Colwellia sp. M166: one gene and its partner. The protein of the gene in region 1 interacts with the protein of each later gene in a pairwise test. Links are inferred from orthologs where the notes say so. Each region holds a gene or a part of one and is shown on either strand. Other genes may lie near its edges.

Evidence for each region.
Region 2: the proteins of zipA (region 1) and ftsZ interact in binary tests that used the Escherichia coli proteins (3 or more experiments, as listed by UniProt). The link is inferred for Colwellia sp. M166 from one-to-one orthologs.

What each region holds. Positions count from the first base shown.
Region 1 is NZ_CP040755.1:4,613,633-4,625,446, forward strand. The notes cover bases 5,132-7,997. They hold zipA (cell division protein ZipA), read left to right. Parts: upstream 5,132-5,924; coding sequence 5,925-7,070; downstream 7,071-7,997. Other genes in these bases: smc (chromosome segregation protein SMC), read left to right, coding at 5,132-5,910; ligA (NAD-dependent DNA ligase LigA), read left to right, coding at 7,219-7,997. In the rest of the region: FGD67_RS20730 (helix-turn-helix domain-containing protein), read left to right, coding at 1-672; FGD67_RS20735 (hypothetical protein), read right to left, coding at 833-1,237; sulfate transporter CysZ, read right to left, coding at 1,438-2,193; more of smc, read left to right, coding at 2,410-5,131; more of ligA, read left to right, coding at 7,998-9,258; FGD67_RS20760 (DUF3392 domain-containing protein), read left to right, coding at 9,331-9,654; FGD67_RS20765 (hypothetical protein), read right to left, coding at 9,689-10,051; FGD67_RS20770 (hypothetical protein), read left to right, coding at 10,361-11,011; FGD67_RS20775 (spondin domain-containing protein), read left to right, coding at 11,127-11,814. UniProt on the Escherichia coli protein: Essential cell division protein that stabilizes the FtsZ protofilaments by cross-linking them and that serves as a cytoplasmic membrane anchor for the Z ring.
Region 2 is NZ_CP040755.1:3,005,765-3,015,417, reverse strand. The notes cover bases 4,922-7,840. They hold ftsZ (cell division protein FtsZ), read right to left. Parts: upstream 7,004-7,840; coding sequence 5,840-7,003; downstream 4,922-5,839. Other genes in these bases: ftsA (cell division protein FtsA), read right to left, coding at 7,082-7,840; lpxC (UDP-3-O-acyl-N-acetylglucosamine deacetylase), read right to left, coding at 4,922-5,701. Outside these bases: 8-oxo-dGTP diphosphatase MutT, read right to left, coding at 1-259; preprotein translocase subunit SecA, read right to left, coding at 497-3,175; FGD67_RS13710 (M23 family metallopeptidase), read right to left, coding at 3,301-4,200; FGD67_RS13705 (DUF721 domain-containing protein), read left to right, coding at 4,233-4,694; more of lpxC, read right to left, coding at 4,784-4,921; more of ftsA, read right to left, coding at 7,841-8,317; FGD67_RS13685 (cell division protein FtsQ/DivIB), read right to left, coding at 8,323-9,102; FGD67_RS13680 (D-alanine--D-alanine ligase), read right to left, coding at 9,106-9,653. UniProt on the Escherichia coli protein: Essential cell division protein that forms a contractile ring structure (Z ring) at the future cell division site. The regulation of the ring assembly controls the timing and the location of cell division.

The DNA of each region.
Region 1 (11,814 bases):
GAATTTCTTTGTAATCGGTGGACATTACTGATATTTAGAGAATTGTTGTTCGGGTCAACCAACTTTAACGACATCAGTCGTGGTGTCCCGCGAATGTCGAGAACCTTATTGTCGACTCGCCTAAAAGAGTTAGCACACATCGGCTTGATCATTCGCCATGAAAAACGCTCTACGGGTCAAATAGAGTATGCTTTAACTCAAGCAGGGCAAGCGCTTGAACCGATTGTTTATAGCATGGCATGTTGGGGGCAAGAATGGTTGGAAACTGAACCATCACTTGAGAATCTTGATGCTAGTTTTCTGATGTGGGACATTCGGCGTAATATAAATATTCATCCCGTATTGCCTGATCCATTTATCGTCCATTTTTTCCTTACTGACGTTGCTGAAAATAAAAGTGAGCATTGGTTGATCTTTGAAAATAATGAAATTGATCTCTGCTATATCAACCGAGGTTTTTCAGCTGATGTCAAAATTGAGGTCTCAGCTAAAACACTTACCAAAATTTGGATGGGCTGGGAAGATTTTGACCTTGCGATAAAAGATAAATCACTAAAGCTTAGCGGTAATAAAGAGTACACCGATATCGCGGCATTGTGGTTAGGTAGCAGCAGCGTTGCACATATAAAAAAACGTGATGAACAATTACAAGTTAGAGGGCACGTTAGTTAAGTGATAATTTAGTACGATAGATATAAAGCTTTTGAAGCGTGAATAGGTAAACATTGAGGGCTTTTTAGGGGGATATGTTAATGCTGGTAAGATATTGTCTTATAACCAAGCTAGCCCATGGTTTCTCATCAGCTTGGTTCAATGCTACCAAGCTGAATTATTACTTTTGCATACTTTTTTCAACAAGCACGTCAACTTGGCGTAAGTTGTTTTGTTGAGAAATAATCACACGTATTTGCTGTTGTGTTTGTTGGTAATTTAGAGTTAAACGGCCGCGCTTACGTTCGCGTTTAACCGGTTCACCGTAATTCTTGTTATAAAAATTGATGACAGCATCTTCCGTTAATGGAGTAAAATAATTAACCACCGCCGGCATGTTTTCATCAAATTTTGCAAAGATGCGTGCATCTTTCACAATCGCAATATCAACGTTTGCCAATGCACTTTTTCCGCCATTAATTGTTTCTGCACGAGCGCTGTTTGTATTAAAGGTGAAACTGATGGTAAGCAGCAATAGCATGCTAGATGAAATTGCATTCTTAGCTATAAAACGCAGTGCTTGCATCACTGGATCCTTATTAATTGTTAATGTAATACACAGGTATTTAGTGTGCACCTTGATTTTTTTGCTGTCAAACTTTAGCTAAGATGGTTGTTTTATACACTGATGAGTATTTCATCAGGCGTGCGAACAAGCATCAAGATTTGTTTGATGCTTGTTCGATTTGTTTAAAGCTTAATAACATATTGATTGTTATTTGATTTCTATGAACGGTCAACAAATTCATCGCGATAATGATCGACCCATAGTGCTGTAGCACCACAAATAGCGACCGGCATAACCACTAAATTTACGATAGGGATCATGGAGAATATTGCCGTTGTAATACCAAAGCTATAGCTTAATCCTTGACGTTGCTTTAAAGCTTGTCGCATGTGTGTAAAACTAATTTTATGGTTATCAAATGGGTAGTCTTTATATTGTACTGCCATCATCCAGGCCAGAAACAAAAACCACAGTACTTGGCCAATAACGGGCAGTATCCAATAAAGTAAAAAGAAACCCATAGCACGAGGTAGGTAATAACCAAGCTTACTAAGCTCACGGGAAAGCGTTCGTGGAACATCCTTAACCACATCAAGAGCACCACCACTATCTAATGGTTGATTAGTTAATAAAGCTTCTATTTTTTCTGATAATAAACCATTAAAGGGAGCGGCTAACCAATTGGCAACTGAGCTGAAGATAAATGAAAAAACAATTAAAATAAACAGCACTGCCAATGGCCAAATAAAACTACTTAGCCAAGCAAAAGACTCACCAAGCCAAGTTTCCAGCGTCAGCATGTAGCTTTCTAGTTGTAGAAACATATAATAAAAAGCATAACTAAAAAGCAGTAAATTTACCGTTAATGGGATAAAAACAAAGCGGCGAATTCCTGGGGTGCGAATTAACTCAAAACCTTTGATAAAATATCCGGCACCGCCGTTTGCTAAAGGCTGGGGTCTGTTATTGTTCATTGCTGATTTATTAACCTAACTGATTGATATTCATAGCTCGATTATAGGATCCTTCGCATGATATGAACAGTATTGTGATGTTACAAAATACATCAATCTCTGGTACAGTGGCGGCAATTACACGGGTTTTAATTTATTTTTTTCAATTGTGCAAAATTTGTAAGTCATTTACTTAGGTTTTGGCAATCGATAGCAACAATTAGGTTATTCGATTTAATGCGACTCAAGCATATAAAATTGGCAGGTTTTAAATCATTTGTTGATCCAACAACTGTGCCATTTGAACAACAGATGACCGCTATTGTTGGTCCCAATGGCTGTGGGAAATCAAATATAATTGACGCTGTTCGTTGGGTGCTAGGTGAAAGTTCAGCGAAGAACCTACGTGGCGATGCCATGACTGACGTTATATTTAATGGTGCCGCAACACGAAAGCCTATTGGTCAAGCCAGTGTTGAACTAGTCTTTGATAATACTCAAGGGCGTATTCAAGGTAATATGGCCGACAGAAGTCAAGTTTCGGTACGTCGAGTGGTTAACCGTGAAGGGATAAATAACTACTTTTTAAATGGCACAAAATGCCGACGTAGAGATATTACCGACATTTTTCTTGGCACCGGCTTAGGTCCTCGCAGTTATGCGATCATTGAGCAAGGTACTATTTCTCGATTAATTGAATCAAAGCCGCAAGAGCTACGGGTGTTTATTGAAGAAGCTGCCGGCATCTCAAAATATAAAGAACGCCGTAAAGAAACCGAAAACAGAATACGCCACACCAGAGAAAACTTAGCCAGATTAAGTGATATTCGCCTCGAACTTGATGTCCAGATTGACAAACTTCATCAACAGGCCGAAGCTGCTAAGCGTTTTCGTGCTTTAAAACAACAAGAGCGCAAATATAAAGCTGAATTAGCCGTGTTACGTTGGCAAAAATTTGATCAGCAACGTCAGCAACATCAAACTCGTATCTTAGCACTAGAAAATAAAATTGAGAGCCAGAACACCCAGCTCAGTCAAAGTGATTTAGTGATTATCGAGTTGAAAAATACGCTATTGCGCTGCAATGATACTAGCCAAATATTGCAGCAAGAAAAGCTCAATCTAACGCAAGATATTGCCCGAGCGGAGCAACAAGTAAAGCACTTAAAAGAACAAACAGAAAAAACACAGAGTGATAATAAGTTGACTCAGCAGCAGTTGCTCAATGCACAACAGTTGATTTTAGCCGAGCAAGAACAATTGCAATTAGGTGACCAAAAATTAAATGAGCAACAGCCACAACTACAAAAAATAGAAATTGAATTAGCGTTTTGTCAAACAGAATTGAAACAGCAACAAGTTGCGCAAAAGCAATTACAAAGCCAGTGGCAACAACAGCATCAGCGACGTACTGAGCTGCAACAAAAGAAACAGACGGTGCATGATAATATCACGCAGCAGCAGACCATTCTTGAACAGGTTAAGCAGCAAATGATAAAGCTACGTGAACAAGTTAGCTTGTTACCTTTAGCTGATTCGCTCGTTGAACAACAACTTCAACAACAAAAAAATACAGAATTAAATGCATTACAGCAAATGCAAGAGCAGCTGACTTTACTCGATAATCAAGCCGGCGGTTTGCAAATTCATGCTCAACAACTTCATCAACAATTGGCCGTAGTTTCGGGTCAGTCGACCGTGAAAAAACAAGTGATTGATGAGCTACAAATAAAACTCGCTGATAAATCGCCCTGGAGTGAAAAACAAGCCAAATGGTTTAGTGCCCAAGGCATAACTGATGTTGTTTCGTTGCAAAGTCAGCTAACTGTTGCGCATGGCTGGGAGTTGGCCGTTGAGGCTGTGTTATCGCATTGGCTAGCAGGTCATGTTATTGCCACCTTACCTGAGGCCGATATTGACGGTAATTTACCTGCTGATAATTTATGTTTTGTCTATCAAGCAGTAGAGCAGGCTAGTGCTAAGGGTAATATAGCCACAGTTAAAGTAAACACTTTAGCCAGTAAAGTTTCGGGTCTAACGACGTTAAATAGCTATTTTAATAGTATATTGATTACTGAAAGTTATCAGCAAGCTAAACATCAGTTAACCACGTTAGGTGCCGATGAAAGCATTATTTGTCCGGATGGTACTTGGTTAAATCATCATAGGCTCAGTAAAGGCAAACTTGAGCAAGGTTATGATTATATAAGTTTACAGCGAGAGCTTGAAAATGAACAAACTGCACTACAGCAGTTACAACTGCAGCAGCAAAAGCTCGAGCAGAAGCAGGATAATTATAATCAACAACTTAAGTCTATCGCCATAGAAAAAAAGGCTCAAAGTGAATATTTAGCATTACAGCAAGATAAACTGAATACACTAGAAAAAACGATTTCATCGGGTGAGCAAGACAAGCTTTATCAACAAGCTCAGCACAAAAAGTTAACCGCAGAAATTGCTGAGTTGCTACAAAGTGAGCAGCTTGCCAAACAAAAGTTAACTGATTTTCAAACACAATTGCTGCCATTGCTTGACGATAGTGAACATGATCTTGATGGCTTTGCTCAACAGCAAACGCTATTGCAGCAGTCAATTGAAGAAATTCAAAGTCGTAGTCAAGACTTACATCAACAGCGACATCAGCTGAGTTTAGTCGTTGAACAACTTAAAAGTCAACGCCTACAGCGCGAGCAAGGTATTCGAGCTAATCAAGAAAACATTAATTTATTGACTCAACGATTGAGCAATAACAGCCAAGTGTTCAGTGATAGCAGTAAACCATTGCAAGAGTTTGAGCAGCAGCTTCCACAATGGCTAGACAAGTTAGCCGAAATTAATGAAAAACTGCAATTTAATCAAAAAAACCTGAATGACAGCCAAACTCGCTTAGCAGAAGTGGAATTAGGTCAAAAAACCAGTCAAAATAAAATATCAGTGCTTAATGAGCAGCTTGCCCGCTTACAATTAGACAGTGAAGGTTTTAAATTAAGAGCTGAAAGCGCATTAGAAGTGCTAGCAGAGTTGCAGCAGAATATTGATGATGTTATTGCTGCTATGCCAGAAAATGCTAAAGAAACATTCTGGCAAGCACATTTAATTAAGCTGGCTAAAGACATACAACTGCTAGGGGCGATAAATTTAGCAGCCATTGAAGAATATGAAACACAGTTTGAGCGTAAAAGTTATCTTGACCAACAAGATCAAGACCTTAATAATGCCATAACGACATTGGAAGCAGCAATAGCAAAAATTGATAAAGAAAGCCGCCATAAATTTAAGTTAACTTTTGATCAAGTTAATAATGATTTACAGTTACTGTTTCCTAAGGTGTTTGGTGGCGGTCAAGCGTACTTGTCATTAACAGGTGAAGACCTATTAGAAACCGGGGTTACTATCATGGCTAGACCCCCAGGTAAAAAAAATAGCACAATTCATCTATTATCTGGTGGAGAAAAAGCGCTGACCGCATTATCATTAGTGTTCGCGATTTTTCGATTGAACCCTGCGCCGTTTTGTTTACTTGATGAAGTGGATGCACCTTTGGATGATGCAAATGTCAGTCGTTTTTGTAATCTAGTGCGAGAAATGTCGCAAACAGTGCAATTTATATATATAAGTCATAATAAAATCGCTATGGAGATGGCGTCACATTTAACCGGTGTTACTATGTTTGAACCAGGTGTTTCACGTATGGTAGCGGTTGATATTGACGAAGCAATCGCTATGGCAGAAGTATAAGAATAGGCTAGGTAATGGAAGATAATTTCAGAAATACATTAATTATTATTAGTGCTCTCGTAATAGCAGCTATTTTCATTCATGGTTACTGGACCATCAGGAAACAAAAAAACCCGTATAAATTAAAAACCAAAGAAGAACCCGTGGCTCCGAAATATCGTGGTTTCGATGGTTCAGGTTTTGATCAAGATGGAGTCAGTAAACCTAAAGTTGTGGGCGCAAATCCGGTTCGAGATGATGTTGCAGTTAAATCACATACACTTGAAGATGATGATGAGTTTCATAGTGATGTCCCTATGCCCAATCATATTCCGCCTGCTGACTTTGAGGAAAACCCCTTAGATCAAAGCCTAAACTTTGGTGCTTTGCTCAATGATACTGAAGAAGTTCCTGCGCATTTAAAACAACAAGCTTTATCAGATGTTGACAGTTACGCTGATGAACAGAACTATCAAGAAAACGCCTATACTGAAACAGCTGTTGCTGAGCCGGTTGAGGATGAAATGAGTACGAAGGAAACAGTTCGATATGAACCGGTTTATCAACAACCTGTAACCCAAGCAAAACCAGAAGTTTTGCGTAATAAGCCGTTAGCACGTAAAAAAAATGTCCGTCAGCCTAAAGTTAAACGTAACCAAATGGAGATTAACTTTGGTGATGAAGCGGTTAAGGATATGCCAAGCCTGTCGGCGACAGAGTCAAGTAAAAAAACCATAGCTAATGAAATTGAACCACAAGTTATTGTGCTTTCTGTGGTGATGCCTGAAGGGCAGGCTATCTCAGGTGCTGCGTTATTGCCGATATTACTTACCTTAGGCATGAAATACGGTGAAATGAACATATTTCATCGTCATCAAGATAATGCCGGCAACGGCAAGGTAACGTTCAGCTTAGCTAATATGCTTAATCCTGGAACATTTAATTTAGATGATATCGAAAATTTTACCACACAAGGTATTACGCTATTTATGACCTTACCTAATGCTGGCGATGCCTTTGAAGTATTTGAACAAATGCTCAATGCCGCTAAACAGCTTGCTGTGGAATTTAAAGGACAATTATTAGATGACAAGCGCAGTGTTATGACTAAGCAAACCGAACAACATTATATGGGTATTATTCGTGAGTTTGAACGTAAGAGCCGTATCGGCTCGCTTTAACCTCTCACCTGCAACAATCATAATGCTTCGTTAATAAAGTGCAGTAGTATTTTTTAGAGCTGTAATAAGTGCAGTAACGACCACGCTAATCAGTATTAGCCGTACTTTATTGACGATAGCACACTCACTTTCAAAGTAATCAAAACCTATGTCTGAAGAAAATATTATTAATCGTATCGCTGAGATATGTCAGTTAATTAGCCACTACAATCATCAATATTATGTGCTTGATGAACCGACTGTGCCTGATGCTGAATACGACCGATTAATGCGTGAATTAACTACGTTAGAGACTGAACACCCGCAATTCAAAACCCTTGATTCACCTAGCCAAAAGGTTGGTGGCGTGGCGCTTAAATCATTCAGCCAAGTTGTTCATCAGCTTCCTATGTTGTCGTTAGATAACGTTTTTTCAGCACAAGAATGGCAAGCTTTTGTTAAGCGATTAAAAGACCGTTTAAAATCATCGTTAGACTTTGCTATTTGTGCCGAGCCCAAGCTCGATGGCTTAGCGGTAAGTTTACGTTATGAAAATGGTGTTTTTGTTCAAGCAGCTACGCGTGGTGATGGCACTGTTGGTGAGAATATTACCGAGAATGTCCGTACAATAAAGTCGATCCCTTTACGCTTGCAAGGCACCAATTTTCCTGATGTTTTAGAAGTTCGTGGTGAAGTGTTTATGCCAAAAGCGAGCTTTGATGCCTTAAATCAGCAAGCAATAAAAAAAGCGGAGAAAGGCTTTGCCAATCCACGCAATGCCGCGGCGGGTAGCTTAAGGCAATTAGACTCTAAAATTACCGCCAAACGAAATCTCGCTTTTTATGCCTATGGCATCGGTTTTGTTGGCGCAAACGAAGGCGGTAATGGTATTGATGAACACTGGCTGGCAGATTCACATTATCAGCGCCTTTGCCAAATAAAAAACCTGGGCTTACCTATGTGTCCGGAAGTTAAGTTACTGGAAAATGCCACTCAGGTTGAAGATTTCTATCAAGATATTTTGCAGCAGCGAGAAAAATTAAGTTACGAAATTGATGGCACGGTATTTAAAGTTGATGATATTGCTTTACAGCAAAAACTTGGCTTTGTCGCCCGAGCACCACGCTGGGCCACCGCCTATAAATTCCCTGCACAAGAAGAATTAACGGTATTGGAAGCCGTTGACTTTCAAGTCGGGCGAACAGGGGCAATAACACCCGTGGCTCGCCTTAAACCGATATTTGTTGGTGGTGTCACGGTTAGTAATGCCACCTTACATAATCAAGATGAGATTGACCGCCTAGGTATAAAAATAAACGATACCGTAATTATTCGACGTGCAGGGGATGTGATCCCGCAGATCGTCAGTGTTGTCGTTGAGCGCCGACCCGCAAATGCTGAAGTTATCACCTTTCCAACCGTATGTCCGGTGTGTGGATCTGCGGCAATGAAAGCTGAGGGGGAAGCTGTGCTGCGTTGTACCGGCGGTTTATATTGTCAGGCGCAACGTAAAGAAGCGATTAAACATTTTGCCTCGCGTAAAGCACTTGACGTTGATGGCTTAGGCGACAAATTAGTTGAACAACTCGTTGATGAGGGTTTAATAAAAACCCCTGCCGATTTATTCAAACTAACCACACTTGATGTCAGTACGATGGCAAGAATGGGACAAAAATCAGCTGACAATCTGATCAAGGGCCTTGAGGCTGCTAAAAATACCACCTTGACGAAGTTTATTTATGCTCTAGGTATCCGAGAGGTTGGTGAAACTACGGCGTCGAATTTAGCGCAGTATTTTCTTACTTTTTCAGCAATTAAGTCAGCCAATGAAGAGCAATTACAGCAAGTGCCTGATGTAGGTGTGATTGTAGCAAAAAATATTGTTAATTTTTTCGCGCAAGATCATAACGTGGAAGTGGTGGAAGAGTTAGAAGCGATAATGTCTTGGCCTGATATCGAAGTGAAAAGTGACGACGAATTACCGCTTAAAGATCAAACCTTTGTATTAACGGGTACCTTGAGTAAAATGGACCGAAATGAAGCCAAGGCGGCATTGCAAGCTTTAGGTGCAAAGGTGTCGGGTAGTGTTTCAGCAAAAACGCATTATTTAGTCGCAGGCGAAAAAGCCGGGTCTAAATTAGTTAAAGCGCAAGACTTAGGCGTCAGCGTATTAACTGAAGATGAAATGATTGCACTGTTAAATAGTTAAATAGCCGCCGCACTTTACTCGGTAATGTTGGTCAAGTGATGGTTTGGATTTGAAAAATATTGTTGAGGTAGTATGACGGAATTAGTTATTAATGTTGGTCAGTGGTTTCGTGGTTATCAATATCAAACAGCTATGGCGATTGTCGCCACAGTACTGGTTATTTTTGGTAATGACATTAATAGCGCTGTACGTAAGCTTGTTGCTAAACAACATTTTATTATTCGCTGTATCACTTTTATTGTGGTTTGTGCGTTTGGTTATGGCTTGTTAACGGTTTGGTTGACTCGGTTGCTATCTCAACAATTATCACAAGTACCTAACAGTTATGTTTTACCTTTGATTGTGGCTATTTTTAGCGTTTTAGGTGTTTATGCACAAAAACGTCGGCATATTTAAGCTGATGAGGTAGATAACTTACTTTATAAGTTGTTTATATACGGATGAAGGCATAGAAAAATAGTACTATGGGTAAAGGCAGTAATATGGCAAACAGTATGGTTTCACACCATTCAATCGTGCGATAAAAACGATACCAAGAGGCGTTTTCTTCGCGAGTTGATGGCAACACTTGAAAGAAAAACATAAATGCTGAAACCACTAAACTCTCAATGGCCATAAATAAAATAAGTATGGCTAACCAGACCAATACGCTGGGCGTTTTTAGTTGAATTTGTGCTTGTAAGCCGATAAAAAGTACAAAAAAGAAGACGCACCAGGCTAAAAGTTGCCATTTAAAACGAGCGAAAGTAATAGCAATATAATTAAACAGCTCAGGACTGATTGATAATTTCATTAAGTGAAAAATAACTCCAACGGGTGATTCAATGACTAAGGCGCTAGTAAAACACAGCAACAATTGCTCTTACACTGTTCATCATAACGCTATATTGATTAATGTGAGCAAATATCAGTGATAGCATGACATTAAACAATTTCAACTGCCAGTATAAAGCTACGTTATAACCAAGATGATTTTTGATATCGACAATTTTAATTGTTAGCCCTTTGCTAAATGGCTTGGCTGATGGCAAGGTTATTTGTCATACTTGCTGACCACTGTGGTTAACATTAATCTTAAAGTTATCATCAATTAGGAAACCGAATGAATAATAATATGAGCCGAATTTTTAGCGTAACCACAGTGATGACATTTATCATGACTCATTCTGTCATGGCTGCGAATATAGTCGATCATGTAGCAATGACTACAAAAAATATAGCCGTAACTAACGTAAGTAAAGCGACACCTTTAGCGAGAGTCATGTTGCAGTCATCAAGTGAGCCGCTTGATGAAATTAATGTTGATAAAAACTTGCTATTAGAAATTAGTGAACTCAAAGACAGCAGTGGATTAGTTTACTTTGGCGGCAAAGTGTCTGATGCCGACCTTAGCCGATATTTAGAGCAATTAAAAGATGAGTTAGGTGAAGAGCAATATGCTATCTATAGACAGTATCAAGCGGCGCGAGATCACCAATCTTTTCATGTAACCTTAATTAATCCATATGAATATCAAACCATTGATAAAGAAAAACTTAATTTATCAGAAAAATTTCGTGTCACTTTACATGGTTTAGGTAAGGCCGAGAAAGCTGAGAAGAGTAGTTATTTTGTTGTGGTATCATCAGCAGATGGACAATTTATTCGTCAAAAATTATTGTTAAATAATAAAGACTTTCATATAACACTCGGCTTTTCTCCTGCGGATGTATTTGGAGTTAGTAAAGGCCGAGACACGCTAATCAAGAAATAAATTTCATTACTTTTCATTGATAAACTTGTGATAGATTTGTGATAACTCTGTGAAAGTTTAGCCATGTTTGCTTTGCATACTGAATGCGAAATCATTTCGTCATCAAGGGAAACTTATGAAACTTATTAAAACAGCATCAGCGATAGCATTAGCGCTTTCGAGCTCAGCGTTAATGGCACAAGAATTAGAAATAAAATTTACTAACCTCACCCAAGGTATTTATTACACGCCTATTTTAATGTCAGCGCATAATGACAGCATGTCGCTATTTAGTGCTGGCACTGCTGCAACACCAGAATTACAAATGATGGCTGAAGGCGGCGATATTTCAGGTCTAGTTACTTTACTCGATGGCGTTAATGCTAATAATGCGGCAAACCCTGCAAGTGGCCTACTTGCACCAGGTCAGTCAACAACTGCGATGCTAAGTACTGATGACAGTAATACTTATTTGTCGATTGTAACCATGTTACTACCAACCAATGACGGTTTTGCTGGTGTAAGTAGTTGGAAAATACCGACTGAAGCAGGTAATTATACTTTTAATGTTAATGCATACGATGCCGGTACTGAAGCAAACAACGAAGTGGTTAATGGTGGTGGTGCTCCTGGTGCTCTAGGTATTCCAGCTGCTCCGGGTATGGATGCTGGCACAGGCGGTACAGGTGTAACGACTGAAGAAGTGAACAAAACTGTGCATATTCATCGTGGCAGTTTAGGTGATGATGACTTAACGGCCGGTAAAAGTGATTTAGATAATACCGTACATCGTTGGTTAAATCCGGTTGCACGTGTCACTGTTA
Region 2 (9,653 bases), 1.6 Mb from region 1 along the record:
CAAAGACTTCTAATAACACCTTTTTATCAACGTAGTCATGGCTTATTTCGATTAGCGGCGTACAGGTTAACACTTCTATCGCCACCTCTTCTTTTAGCTCTCTAAATAGCGCCTGATGCACAGTTTCATCATCTTCAACTTTACCACCGGGAAATTCCCACTTTCCCCCTTGATGACTATCTGCTAAGCGCTTAGTTAGAAAATACTGATCGCCCTGTTTGATAACCCCAACAGCAACATGCACAATTTTAGTTGTCATAATACGATGCCTTAATTAAATTTATTTTTATATTGTTTATCTAAAGAAGTATGCACTTAGCGCTATATCGAACACATGAGTAGGTACAAATTTTTGAAATTATCATTGCCCCGCAAGCACTCAAAGACTGACTTTTAAATTCTCGCTAAGAGGTACTTTCTGAGACGGATTGCTATTAAACATAAAAATACCAGTCAAAAGACTGGTATTTTTATGTCAGACTTAACGCTTGATAAGTTAGCTTAACTTACCGTGACACTGTTTATATTTTTTACCTGAGCCGCACGGACAAGGCTCATTACGTCCAACACGCGCCATCGCAGTTTCTTCAGGCTGTGAGGCCGACTGATGTGTAAACTCTTTCGGTGCTTCATCAGCTTTTCTATGTTGTTCTTCAACCGCTTCAACATCAGATTCAGCCTTAATTTGCACTTTACTTAAGATACCAATAACATCATATTTTAAGTTATCAAGTAATTCGGCAAATAACTCGAAAGATTCACGCTTAAATTCTTGTTTTGGATTCTTTTGCGCGTAACCGCGTAAATGAATACCTTGACGTAAATGGTCCATTGCCGCTAAATGCTCTTTCCAATGAGAATCTAGGCTTTGTAGCATAACAGCCTTTTCAAACTGGCGTAAAACTTCAGCACCAACCATCTCTTCTTTAGCAACATAACTCGCTTCAACTTCTGCAACAATTTTTTCACGTAAAGTTTCTTCATGCAAGTTGCTGTCTTCTTCTAACCATTTTGCAATAGTCAGCTCAAGATTAAGTTCGCCTTTAATACGTTCTTCTAAGCCCGTAACATCCCACATTTCTTCTAACGATTGTGGTGGAATATGTTGACTAATCAAACCATTAACGACATCTGCACGAATCGCTTTAATAACCTCAGCAATATCTGCTTCATCCATCAGCTCATTTCGTTGCTCATAAATAACTTTACGTTGGTCATTTGAAACATCATCAAACTCAAGTAATTGTTTACGAATATCAAAGTTACGGCCTTCAACTTTACGTTGAGCATTTTCAATACTCTTAGTCACCCAAGGATGTTCAATTGCTTCACCGCGCTCCATACCTAATTTACGCATCATGTTAGAAATACGCTCAGAGGCAAAAATGCGCATTAAGCCATCTTCCATCGATAGGTAAAAACGCGTTGAGCCCGCATCACCTTGACGGCCTGAACGACCACGCAATTGATTATCTATACGACGAGACTCATGACGCTCAGTGGCAACAATATGTAGGCCACCCGCGGCTAATACCTTTTCATGCTCTTCTTGCCATGCGGCTTTCACTTTTTCAATTTGGTCTGCGCTTGGGTTATCAAGCTTAGCTAGCATCATACTTAAGTTACCACCCAGTACGATATCAGTACCACGACCAGCCATGTTAGTGGCAATGGTTACCGCACCAATTTTACCCGCGTCGGCAACAATCTCAGCTTCCTGTTGGTGGAACTTAGCATTCAATACTTTATGCTTAATCTTTGCTTTCTTTAAAAATGAAGATAAGAATTCAGAGGTTTCAATGCTGATAGTTCCCACCAAAACCGGTTGGCCACGTTCAACACAGTCTTTAATATCTTCTAAAATCGCTTCAAACTTTTCTTCAGCTGTTAAGTAAATTAAATCAGGTAAATCCTTACGTACCATAGGTTGGTTTGTTGGGATAACCACCGTTTCTAAACCATAGATATGATTAAACTCGAACGCTTCTGTGTCCGCAGTACCTGTCATACCTGATAATTTATTATAGATACGGAAAAAATTTTGGAAGGTAATTGATGCCAGTGTCTGATTTTCATTTTGAATATCAACACCTTCTTTCGCTTCAACCGCTTGGTGCAAACCTTCTGACCAACGGCGACCTTCCATTGTACGACCGGTATGTTCATCAACAATGACGATTTCACCATCTTTAACAATATAATCAACATCTTTTTGAAACAGTTTATGAGCACGCAATGCCGCCATAACATGATGGAGTAAAGTAATATTTGCTGCTGAGAATAGAGAATCTCCTTGCTGCATTAAACCTTTTTCGATCATGATTTCTTCGATATGTATTTGACCTAGCTCAGTTAGATAGATTTGCTTGGCTTTTTCGTCAATGGTGAAGTCACCGGTACTTTCTTGACCTTCTTTATCTTCTTCATCTTGCTGAACAAGCGTTGGCACTACCAGATTGATATTACGGTAAAGTTCAGAACTATCTTCCGCTTGACCAGAAATAATTAATGGCGTGCGCGCTTCATCAATTAAAATCGAGTCGACTTCATCAATAACGGCAAAGTTTAATGGCTTTTGTGCCCGCTCTTCTGGCGAAAAGGCCATATTATCGCGCAGGTAGTCAAAACCAAACTCGTTGTTGGTACCGTAAGTGATATCAGCGTTATATGCTGCTTGTTTATCGCCAGGTGCCATACCAGCAATATTACAGCCAACAGTCATACCTAAAAATTCAAATAATGGCCGACTCCAATCCGCATCACGGGTAGCAAGGTAGTCATTGACCGTAATCACATGCACACCTTTATTGGTTAAAGCATTTAAATAAGCCGGTAAAGTTGCGGTAAGCGTTTTACCTTCACCGGTACGCATTTCGGCTATTTTACCCGAGTTGAGTACCATGCCACCGATCATTTGCACATCAAAGTGACGCATACCAAATACGCGTTTACTCGCTTCACGTACCACAGCAAATGCTTCAGGAATAAGCTCGTCTAGTACTTCGCCTTGCTCAACGCGCTCTTTAAACTCAGTTGTTTTTGCTTTTAGTTCTTCATCACTGAGGGCTTCAAAAACGGGTTCTAGAGCATTAATTTTTGTTACTTCTTTGCACATTTGTTTAAGTAATCGATCATTTCGACTACCAAACAGTTTTGTCATTAACTTTACAAACATCGTGTTAAACCATATTGAGAAGAAAATCTTCCGCTGAAAATAAATGACCGGTGGGACCGATCACATAAACTTGCTTAGTATTGTAATCGCAGTAGTATTTTAAACAACTGAAATTCGTGCAAAAACTAATTTTTTGCTTTGCGATAAACGTATTTTTTTGGATCTATTTGGCGATTATTACGCAAAATTTCATAATGTACGTGTGGTCCTGTGGAACGACCTGTACTGCCCATTTTTGCAATAACCTGACCTTTAGTAACAACATCACCAACCGATACTTTTATTGCTTTATTGTGACCATAACGAGTTTTTAAGTTATCACCATGATTAATTTCAATTAATTGACCATAACCATAACGATCACCTGCCCAACTTACCACTCCAGATGCGGTAGCTATAATATCAGCATCTTCACTACCTGCAAAATCAACGCCTTTATGCATTGCCGGCTTACCATTAAAAGGGTCTTTACGCATACCAAAATACGATGACAACCAACCCTTCTTTATTGGTCGACCAGACAAATACCGTGTATTCTCTATATGGTGACCTAAAGTGACAGATTCAAGCATTTTTAATTGTTTTTCTTCATGACCAAGCGATTCTTCCAATGCGGTAATATCCAAAAGTAGCTCCGCTAAGCTTTTAGGCTTTTCCTCATGACTTTGAATCATCGGACCGCCACTCGAGGGGAATGATTGAAAGTTAAATTCATTATCAGGAATGCTCGCCTCTTCAGCTAAGCGATCGCCTAAAGCATTTAATCTTAACACTTGGCTTTGTAATTCGGCCAACTTCATGGTAACTGCGGTTACTTGTTGGCTATTTACTTTAGTATCATCAATAATGGGTAGGCTTGATAGCTGATATATTGTATTTTTCGGTACATCATCTGCAGAGGCGATCAAATGGACAATAAAACCTGAAATTAAGGCAAAAACAATTAAGGCAGATAACCAATGTAGCTTATTTAGCTTCATTGAAAATCTAACGTTCTTTCCTCGGTATAGTAATGTTAAACTCATAACTCATTCATCGTTTGTTCAAGAGCTGACTTATGGCACGAAAATCGAAAATCCCCACAGACATGTCAGCGCTGTTTAATTCAACGTCAGGCACTTTGGCACAAATAGCTGCAAAAACCAACTTTTTAACCGTATTGGCTGATATTGTACGACAAATTTGTCCCGACCTACCAGCAGATGTTTGGAAAATAGCCAATTTCAAAGCTAATGCCATTGTCATTGAGGTAAACTCAGCCGTTTGGAGCCAACGATTACAGTTTGAAAGAATGAATATTTGCCGAGAACTTAGCGAAGTAACCAATAACGAATTCAACCAAATAGAAATTAAAATCACACCATTTCGAACAAAAATACCCGAAAAAACCGTTATTCCTAACGCCATTAATTCCACTATATCAGCACGTACCGCAGCGCAGTTATTAGCAGTGGCACGCAGTGCTCCTGATAGTTTGCGGAAAAAGTTAGAAAAACTTGCTTCGCATGCAAAAAAATAGCTTTTGAACAACAGTTTAGTAAAATTTAATGATAAAAAAACCAGCACGAAGACTGGTTTTAATGTAGCGATTTTCGCAACTGAATTATATTAAAATGCCGTCGCACTAATTTCTTGAAATTGGATGGGTGATTCAATCGTATCTTCATACGTTACCCATTCCCAACAATCGACTTGTTTAAATACTTCACGCAACAACATGTTATTTAAGCCATGACCTGATTTAAAAGCATTCAGTTCACCCAAGATGCTAACACCGCCCATATACAGGTCACCAATAGCATCTAAAATTTTATGCTTAACAAACTCATCATCGTAGCGTAAGTCATCTTTATTGAGCATGCGATATTCATCTAAAACAATCGCGTTTTCCAAGCTACCACCTAAGGCAAGGTTATGTGAACGTAAGAACTCAATATCTTTCATAAAACCAAAGGTGCGTGCGCGACTGATCTCTTTAACAAATGAACAACTTGAAAGATCCATACTCATGGTTTGACAAGTATTAGCAATCACCGGGTGTTCAAATTCAATCGCGAAATTAACCCGAAAACCTTCATAAGGCTTTAATTCAGCCCACTTGTCACCTTCTTCTACGCGTATAGTTTTAGTAATACGTAAAAAGCGTTTGGCAACATTTGATGTTTCAATGCCTACTGACTGAATTAAATACACAAACGGTAAAGCACTACCATCCATAATTGGAATTTCAGGTGAATCAACCTCAACAATGAGGTTATCAATACCTAAACCTGCGACAGCAGAAAGCAAATGTTCGACGGTGGAAATCTGAACACCTTGCTCATTCACTAAACACGTACATAAAGTTGTTTCACCCACAGCTTCCGGTGTCGCTGGAATATCGACAACGGGATCTAAATCAACTCGGCGAAAAATAATACCGGTGTTAGCAGGCGCAGGACGGAGAGTGATCTGCACCTTTTCACCTTTATGTAACCCTACACCTATGGCAGAGACACTTTCTTTTAACGTACGTTGTTTAATCATAAATAGCCTTCTTAAGCCTATATTTTGCGCTAATAAGTCGCCGCCGAAAATAAGCGGAGACGTAATATAACAAAAAAGCCTAATAAAATCAAAAAACCAACATTTTTAGTATTGCGTAATTAACTTTTCGAATATCGCTTAGTCTGCTTGTTTACGTAAAAATGCCGGAATATCTAAATAATCATCAAGTTCAGTAGCTGCTACTTTCTGCGCTTGAGCATTAGCTTCTGGCATAGTAACCGGATTCGCAGACAGCTCAGGTTGTGCGCTAGCAATATAGTCACCACCAACAACTTGTGGCTCAGCCACAGGCGTAGGATTGACTAAGGTAATATCTGGTTTACGCTCTGCACCAATACCCGTTGCCACAACCGTTACTCGTAATTCTTCCGTCATTTCAGGGTCAATAACCGCACCAACGACAACGGTAGCATTTTCAGATGCAAAAGCTTTAACCGCATTACCAACAGTTTCAAATTCATCAATGCTAATATCCATGCCGGCAGTGATATTAACCAAAATACCGCGCGCGCCAGCTAAATCAACGTCTTCAAGTAACGGACTTGAAATAGCAGCTTCTGCCGCTTCCTCTGCACGGTCTGGACCTGATGCAGTGCCAGAGCCCATCATTGCAGTACCCATTTCAGACATTACGGTTCTAACATCGGCGAAATCGACGTTTATGAGTCCAGGACGGGTAATAAGTTCCGCGATACCTTGCACAGCACCTAATAAAACATTATTCGCGGCTTTAAAGGCATCTAATAAACTGGTGCCAGGGCCAAGCACTTTCAATAATTTTTCGTTCGGAATAGTGATCAATGAATCAACATTTTTTGATAAAAACTCGATACCTTGATCGGCATAGTTCATGCGTTTTTTGCCTTCAAAAGGAAATGGCTTAGTCACGACCGCAACCGTTAAAATCCCCATTTCTTTGGCTATTTCGGCAACAACTGGCGCAGCACCAGTGCCCGTACCACCACCCATACCAGCTGCGATAAAGACCATATCAGCACCTTGCAGTGTTTCTTTAATAGTTTCTCGGTCTTCTTCCGCACTTCGGCGACCAATTTCAGGGTTCGCACCAGCACCCAGTCCTTTAGTGACATCGTGACCTAGCTGCAAAGTAACATTTGCCGCTGAGTTACGTAATGCTTGAGAATCGGTATTTGCGGTAATAAATTCTACACCTTCAATGGTTTGTGACACCATGTGTTCTACCGCGTTTCCGCCCCCGCCACCAACACCAATAACTTTGATGACTGCTTCTGCGTTGTGATCTTCCATTAATTCAAACATTTTATTATCTCCGATTTTTAATACGTTTTGTTCCACCAAAACTCTTTTATACTTTTAATTAGTAACTAAAATCGCTAATTAAAATTCGCCTTTAAACCAAGCAAGTACTCTCGAGCCGATACTACCGACTGACTCGCTTTTCTTTTTCTCATTACTTTGCTGCTGATTCGCTTGCATACCATAGTGTAACAAGCCGACAACCGTAGAATATGTTGGGTCGTTAACATACTCTTTCAATCCGCAGATATCTGAAGGCTGAGCAACTCGTGCTGGCATTTGAAATACTTCTTCGGCAAACTCAACTACACCTTCCATTTTTGCTGTACCTCCGGTTAAAACATAACCCGCAGCAATTTGATCTTCTAATCCACATTCTCGTAGTTCCTCTTGGATCAGTTCAAATAATTCTTGATACCTAGGCTCAACGACTTCCGCTAAAGTATGACGTGACATCGAGCGTGCAGGACGTCCGCCAACACTAGGCACTTCAATATTTTCTTCCATACTGACCATTTGGCGCAACGCACAGGCGTACTGCACCTTAATCTCTTCAGCATGACTTAACGGTGTACGAAAAATCTTTGCAATATCGCTAGTAACTTGATTACCTGCAACAGGTATTACCGCGGTATGGCGTAAAGCGCCACCGGTAAAAACCGCAATATCCATAGTGCCAGCGCCCATATCAACCACACAGATCCCAAGCTCTTTTTCATCATCAGTTAAGATTGCGTAGCTAGAAGCAAGCGCTGAGAAAATTAATTGATCAGCTTTTAGGTCACAACGTTCAACACATTTAACAATGTTTTTTGCCATGTCGTTTGCACAAGTGACAATATGTACTTTTGCTTCCATACGCACACCTGACATGCCGATAGGACTTTTTATACCGTCTTGGCAGTCTATGCTATATTCTTGCGGCAAAACGTGCAGCATACGACGTTCTGCCGAAATGGGCACAGAGCGGGCGGTATGAATAACGTTATCCACATCATCCTGCATCACCTCTTTATCATTGATGGGCACCATACCGTTTTCATTTTGGCAGCTGATATGCTTACCTGAAATGCCAAGGTAAACTGAGGTGATGTGGCAGTCTGCCATTAATTCAGCTTCGTTAATCGCACGCTGAATAGACTGAATAACCAGATTAAGGTCATTAACACCACCTTTATCCATGCCACGGGCAGGTTGATTTCCAACACCAACAATACTGAGCTGATTATCGGGTGTGATCTCACCAACCGCTACTGAAATTTTTGACGTTCCAATATCTAATCCAACTACTAAATTTCTTTCAGTTACTTTTGACATTAAGGTTAAACTCTTTCTTTATTATCCGTGGTTTTCCAACCTACGGCTAAACCAGTATCATATCTCAGATCAACATAATCGACTTGTTGACCCTGCTTTGTATTCAATTTTATCTGTGGATAAACATCCATAAAGCGCTGTATACGCTCAACGCGGTTATCGCGACCTAAGTTGATAGTCACACCATCATCTAAAATAAGCTGCCATGCAAAACGTTCAGACAGTACCAACTCATCAATACTTAACTGACTAAAATCCAACAGTTTATTCAAATTTCTAAAATTCTCCAAGGCAACTTTCTCACTACCTTCTGGGCCAAAAAATGCCGGCAGTTTCTCAACTAAACGTTTTATGTCAGCCTGAAATGCTTTACCATTTTCATTAATCAAAAAATCACCATTCCAATGGGCAATAGGCTTTTGATCTACTACATAAATTTTTAATTCATCTGGCCATTTTTTTCGTACTGAAACCGAATAAACCCAAGGTAATTTAGCCACTCTCTGTTGGACATCATTAACATCCAAATTGAAAAAATTACCCAAATTAACTTTTTCTATTGCATTTTCAATATCTAAACGCGTGGTATACGGCATTTCACCCGCAATAGCAATGGACGTAACCGGCACTGACTCTTCAGCGCTTAAGCGTTTGTTTAAAAAAAAACCAAACAATAATATGGCAATAATAACAGCAACAAAAAACGTAACGCCTAACCAAAACGACCAGTGTAAATTGGTGACGTCATTCCTTAACGGCTGTTGCTTCTCTATTGCCTCAGCCATTACCTACAGGCGACCTTGCGCACTAATAGCAACAATTTCTGTCACTAATTCACTAAAACTTAAACCATGTACTTTTGCAGCTTTGGGTACTAACGATGTTTCTGTCATACCAGGTACCGTATTAACCTCTAATAGCTGCCATTGGCCTTGAGTGTTACGCATGACATCTACCCTTCCCCAGCCTTTTGCGCCGGTAGCATTGAACGCTTTTAACGCTATAGATTGCAACTCGCTTTCATCGGCTTGCGATAAAGAACATGGGCAATGGTATTGCGTACTTGTCGACATATATTTCGCGTCGTAATCATAAAAATCATGCGGCGTTTCCATATGAATTACCGGCAAAGGCGTTTGCCCTAGAATAGCCACGGTGTATTCTGGCCCTTGGATCCAAGCTTCAACTAATATTTGTTGGTCGTACTCGAAAGCGGCGTTCAAAGCTTGATGTAACTGTTCAGCATTATTTGCTTTTGACATACCAATACTTGAGCCTTCATTGGCCGGTTTCACCATCACCACATCGCCTAATTGCTGTAAGATTTTGTCAGCAT